2 regions of the Geomicrobium sp. JSM 1781026 genome follow, and region 1 is predicted to be linked to the other one. Evidence: predicted binding sites of a transcription regulator. Region 1 holds the regulator's gene; the other holds the start of a gene.
The links. Region 1 encodes LexA, which represses DNA repair genes until DNA is damaged. Its sites were predicted from a motif close to CGAACATATGTTCG; they were not measured.
Positions count from the first base shown of each region.

Region 2: the regulator LexA is predicted to act here: its motif matches at 1,668-1,681, upstream of ACE1TF_RS01355 (YolD-like family protein).

Region 1 is NZ_JBHFQF010000001.1:565,793-568,971, reverse strand. It holds gene tkt (transketolase) at 1-432, opposite strand, end outside; gene ACE1TF_RS02815 (DUF896 domain-containing protein) at 583-807, opposite strand; gene ACE1TF_RS02810 (hypothetical protein) at 967-1,131, opposite strand; gene lexA (transcriptional repressor LexA) at 1,280-1,927, shown strand; gene ACE1TF_RS02800 (SOS response-associated peptidase) at 2,236-2,901, shown strand; gene glnA (type I glutamate--ammonia ligase) at 3,016-3,179, opposite strand, start outside.
Region 2 is NZ_JBHFQF010000001.1:272,073-275,251, reverse strand. It holds gene ACE1TF_RS01365 (long-chain fatty acid--CoA ligase) at 1-725, opposite strand, end outside; gene ACE1TF_RS01360 (3-hydroxyacyl-CoA dehydrogenase) at 781-1,548, opposite strand; gene ACE1TF_RS01355 (YolD-like family protein) at 1,708-2,052, shown strand; gene ACE1TF_RS01350 (hypothetical protein) at 2,145-2,366, opposite strand; gene ACE1TF_RS01345 (GNAT family N-acetyltransferase) at 2,645-3,179, opposite strand, start outside.

The DNA of each region.
Region 1 (3,179 bases):
ATATTTGGATGTATTGTATACTGCGCTCAGGTGGGATTCAGCCATTGCCATACCTACAGCCATTGCAAGGCCTTGACCGAGAGGTCCTGTTGTTGCATCCACACCTGGTGTATGTCCGTATTCAGGGTGACCTGGCGTTTTACTTCCCCATTGGCGGAAGTTCTTCAGTTCATCCATGCTCAAGTCATATCCACTAAGATGAAGCAGGCTATATAAAAGCATCGATCCGTGTCCGGCCGAAAGTACGAAACGGTCACGATCCCACCAGTTTGGGTTATCTGGTTCGTGCTTTAAATGTCTTGTCCACAATGCAAACGCCATCGGTGCTGCACCCATCGGAAGCCCCGGGTGACCGGAATTGGCTCGATTAATGCTATCAATGGATAACGTACGAATCGTATTAATTGCTTTTTCTTCTACTGTATTCAACACTCGTTCATCCTCTCCATCATTCCTATTAAACCTACTCTTGTCCATGATATACGGTTTTATTCATCAAAACAACCTTTAGAGCGGTTTGTTCATGACATTGAAAAAACCTGGATGCACCGTCCAGGTTGATGGGTTAAGCTATTCATTCTGTTAATAGGAACGCCTTCGTTTCTTTAATGAATGAGGAGTCACATCGCTTCCATTCTCATCAACCACTTTAACGGCTTGTAATTGCTTCTTAAAAGATGTTCTTAGACTACTCAAGTACTCATCTCTAAGCGAATGCTGTTCGAACTCTTCGTCATGAGTTAACCCCATCGTCCTTGCCCGCTTGGCAAGTTCGTTCATACGGTCGATTTTCTTACTAGAGTTCATCACGGATCCTCCTTTCGTTATTTATCATCGTTCTCACACGTTAGTATGTATATTCCCGAACAGCAAAAGAAATAAACCTAACATTTATAATTTAAAGAATTTAACCGGTTCGTCATTGTTTTCAGACCTCACGTAAAACGATGGCCAAAGTTATTAGTTTTACTTATATGAAAGAAATGCTGGATTTAAAACGACGGGTTCACTCGCCGCTAATGACGTTTGGGCTACAAACAACATGACAGCGACCGCAAAACCAAACAGAAGAATAATGAGCCACTCTTCTACCGTTTTCCTCTTTATAAGTGCTTTTGATAACTTGACCATCTGATCCCCTCCAAAACGTACGTTCGTATAACGATCATAACCGGAACAAATGTTCTTGTCAACAAGAAAAACAGAACGAGTGTTTGCAAACACATGTTTTGTATGCTATGCTTTTCCTAAGATTGGAAAGAGATAATGAGGTGAAACGATGACAAAGTTATCCGCACGCCAAGAACGCATTCTTACTTATATTAAAGATAATGTACGCAGCAAAGGTTACCCGCCGTCCGTACGAGAAATCGGTGAAGCTGTCGGTCTCGCTTCAAGCTCTACTGTGCACGGTCATTTAGCACGATTAGAGAAGAAAGGCTTTATTCGGCGTGACCCTACAAAACCTCGCGCAATCGAAGTGTTAGGATTAGATGGTGCAACGACAGACGCCTCTTCATACACCGAGAACAGCAATGCACCAGCGGCAACCGCTTACGTACCCGTTATCGGTAAAGTTACCGCAGGTCAACCGATTACGGCTGTTGAGAACATTGAAGAATACGTCCCTCTCCCTGAATCTTTTGTTGGGAATGAGTCGGTTTTCATGCTAACCATTGTCGGTGAAAGTATGATAGATGCCGGGATTTTGGACGGGGATCAAGTCATTGTTCGGCAACAACAGACAGCGAATAATGGCGATATCATCGTTGCAATGACTGAAGAGCAAGAAGCGACGGTAAAGCGCTTTTACAAGGAAGGTAATCAAATTCGTTTGCAACCAGAAAATGAAACGATGGAACCGATCTATTTAGATAATGTATCTGTGCTAGGGAAAGTGACCGGCGTACTGCGAAATATTCATTAAAGAACTGTTGAAATAATCTGTGTAGACACACAGGTTTTTTCTTTTTCGCTTTAAGTTTACATAATGTTTTTATTGTTTACTTTTCCGTTCTTTCACATAGAGAGCGACCCCGATCACACTAAGCATTCCAATTCCTGGTGTAGCGATCATAAGTGACACAATTAATCCAAACTCAAGCATACGCGGACCCCTTTAGTGTCTTTTACATCTAGTGTATGCAAGAAAATTTCTCACGTAACCGAGCGTTTGCACATTTGCCGGTTTGGGCACGATAACGGTATCTAAATAGATGAAGGGAGATATCGTTCATGTGCGGGCGATTTACATTCTTTGAGCAATTAGAAACCCTAGAAAAGCTATTTAACATCAAGTACAGACAGAATACCCCACTACCAACAAGCTATAATATCGCACCGACTCAATCAATTTTTTGCGTTTATCATGGCGGTACGTACGAACAGTTAAAAACGGTCAGATGGGGACTCATCCCCTCTTGGGCGAAAGAACAGAAATCTAGCCGTCCACTTATTAATGCCCGAGCAGAGACCGTCACAGAAAAACCTAGCTTCCGTCAATCCTTTCAAAGGAGGCGATGCATCATTCCTGCCTCTGGCTTTTACGAATGGCAAACGAAAAACAAAAAGAAGCAACCGTTTCACATCCAATTAAAAAACGGTGACCCACTCGCTTTCGCAGGCATTTGGGATACGTGGTCAAACGACACAGAACAGATGACGAGCTGCGCTATTATTACGACAGAAGCAAACGAATTGGTCGCTGACATCCATGAGCGCATGCCGGTCATTCTCTCCCCTGCTGATTTCGATCGTTGGCTAGATCCAACAAACACCGACCCCCAATCGGTAACCCCAATGTTAGAACCCTATCCTGCCGGAGACATGATTGCTTACGAAGTATCCCCACGAGTGAACGACCCAAGATCTAACGATGCTGAGCTAGTGAACTCGCTATAAGTCAAGTCATTACGTTTAATTCTTCAAGTAAACTAGTGGGCAAGCCAACCTGTACCACATTCCACGAGACATATAAAAAAGCCCTATCCCCTGAAGGATAAGGCTTTTTCCATTTTAGTATGCTTGGAAATACTGCTCTCTTTCCCAAGGGTGAACTTGGGTTCTAAACATATCCCATTCGATTTCTTTAGCTTCAACGAAGTGTTCCATTGCATGCTCGCCAAGTGCGTCGACGAGAATTTTGTCGGCTTTTAGTTCTTCAAGCGCTCCTTTTAAGC
Region 2 (3,179 bases), 290 kb from region 1:
GTTCCAAACCAAGTTGCCGCAAACGGCATGCCCCATGCATTCACATGAAACATCGGTACAACCGGCAATGCCGTATCCTTTTCAGAGATCGCTGTTGAATCGGTTAACCCTAGTGAGAGGCTATGCAACACAATGCCCCGGTGCGAATAGAGCACTCCTTTTGGCTTGCCTGTTGTCGCTGACGTGTAACACATTGCGACAGGTTCATTTTCATCCAAATCGGCGACAAATGAGAAGTTCTCATCTCCTTCTTGAACGAGATCTTCATATGAATACACCGGTGAGAGAGAGGTTTCAGGGAGTGACGGTTTATCTGTCATGATAATAAACGCTCGTACCGTCGTTAGTTGATCGGCCACACGCTCAATGAGCGGTAAAAGATCTTCATCGACGAGAACGACACGATCTTCAGCATGATTCATTACGTATACGAGGTGCTCTGGTGGCAGACGAAAATTAACCGTATGAATTACCGCTCCGACACCAGGAATGGCAAAATACGCTTCAAGGTGGCGATGGTGATTCCAAGCAAGTGTTGCAACCCGTTCCCCGCGCTGAACGCCTAATTGCTTAAGGGCACTTGAAAGCGCGCGTGTTCGTCTGCCAATATCTCGATACGACATTCGCTGTACATTGTCCAATGTCCTGGAAATGACCTCTTTGTCTGGAAAGTATCGTTCTGCTCTTTCTAGCATTGGAGGTATCGTTAATGGCGTGTTCATCACCTTAATCAAACCCTTTCATGTTTAGATGCAGCGCTCTCCACACCGGTTTGTTTTTTTATTTCGGTGGCATACGAACCGCTCCGTCGAGACGAATCGTTTCTCCATTTAACATGACGTTATCGACAATTGATGCGACCAGTTTCCCGTACTCAGACGGGTAACCAAGTCTTGACGGGAATGGGGTCATCTCTTCAAGTGACTTACGTGCTTCTTCTGGTAAACTTTCAAACAACGGCGTTTCAAATAAACCTGGAGCAATGGTGACAACTCGTATGCCTAATGAAGCCAAATCACGACTTATTGGTAGTGTCATCCCTGCTACGCCGCCTTTGGACGCACTGTATGCCGCTTGTCCAATTTGCCCATCGTATGCGGCGATCGATGCGGTGTTAATGATGACCCCTCGTTCCCCTTCTTCATTGGTCTTATTGTCCTTCATTCGTTCTGCTGCAAGTCGAATGACGTTAAACGTACCGACAAGGTTGATTTCAATCACCTTTTTAAAAGACTCCAGCCGATGCGTTCCTCGTTTTCCGGTCGTTTTTTCCGCAGATCCAATACCTGCGCAGTTTACAACGGTATTCACCTTACCGAACACACGAACGGCTTGATCCATTGCGGTCGTTACACTCTCTTCATCTGTGACGTCTGTGACGTAAAACTCCACGTTTTCACCTAGCTCACTCGCCAGCTTTTCTCCTCTCTCTTCGTTCACATCCAAGATGGCAACGTGCGCTCCATCACGAACAAATTGCCTAACGGTCGCTTCCCCTAATCCTGAGGCACCACCTGTTACGACTGCTTTTACTTCATCTCTTTTCATCTGTACATCCTCCAAGTTGTAAGCCTTTTCATTTTTTCCTAATGAATCGATTCTCTCATTGCTACATTTCGCTGAATTTCGCTATTTTCCTGCTAAAAGAAAAAATTACCACTTATAAAAGAACGTATGTTCGTGTATACTCATTGTGAGGTGATCCACATGGCAAACAAACTTACTCCCGGTTCAAACATGCGCTGGGAATCAAGTCGAATGATTTTACCTGAACACCGAGAAGCTTGGCTAACCCATCAACAGGACACAACAAAGGTGAAAAAGCCCATCCTCGATGAACAACGCTGGCTCGAATTTGAACTCATCTTAAGAGAAGCGATGGAATATAACGAGCCCCTGCTATTCACATACTGGAAGAACGGATCATTCTTTGAACTCACAGGCTACTGCCATTACGTCAGCCATGACCAGAAGCAATTCCACATCGTTTGCACAAACGATGATGTGCACTACCTGAAGTTCGATGTGGTCATGAATGTTGAACGTGCGTAAGCGTGAATCAACGACAAAGGGCCGTCGCTGCCATGTGCCATTGGATAGCTTCCGCGCAGTAACCAGCCTGTTAGTCGACCGTTTTCTACTGCTCAGCGGCTTTGGGCGAGTGGATAAACGAGCACCCAAGCCACAAAAGTCCCGATAAAAGCAGACAGCGTCGCTGGCCATAACACAGAGCCAAGCTGCCATTCGGTAGTGATGGCTGTACATACGGCCATCACTACCGCTGCTCCCCCAGCCATCGTATAGCGTTTCATATTGTTCCCTTCCATGTCTGCCACCTTTCTATGACGCATTTCATCGCGCGTCATCTCTTAACATCCGTCGAGTTGATTAAAGCTGATTTTTTTCGCGTGTGCAAAGCATCTTCTTTGTTATATCGCTTGTGATTAAAAAGTCAAAACGACGTCCTACCAGCGCTAAGGAGAGCGGTAAAAAGCTAGAAACTGGACCTTCAACAGAATAAGTAGTATTCATCGGTAAAAATCCGAAAACAATCGCCTACACACCGAGCATCACCGTCACTACCCATACTAACACTCGAATGTTTTTTATCGTTTTCAACTTCATAAATCTACGTTCATTACACTCAACGATTTTGATTTAACCATTGGTAGAACGACCTCTCTTCAATCACATTCAGAATGCAGTCGGTGCCGTATTCGTTCACCATGCTCTCTAGCTCATCAGGGAAAAGGTGCTCCACATTCATGCGAATGTACGGCAATTTTTCTTGTGCCTTAATTGAGCGCAGATTTTCCGCTTTCGCTCCTGCGAAAACACGCTGGAGGTTCAGCTCATCAAAGGCAAATTGAAGAATTTGTTTTTTTGCTGCGGCGTTCATTCCCTGCCCCCAATACGGATAACCGATCCACGTACCGATGTGGCACGAACGCTTGCTCAAATCCACCTGTTTCAGTGTAATCACACCGACGATCTTGTTTTCGAATACGATCGCTCTTGAATACATGTTTCCCTTTGCCTCTTCTGCATTGACGAAGGAGATGAAAGCACGAGTGCCCTCCACCGACGTTTGTGCTTTGCTGAGGCCTAGTGCCCCGCTAATTTTCTCGTGTGAGGATAATGCCGATACGTGTTCAGCATCTTCCAGTTGGTGCGGCCGT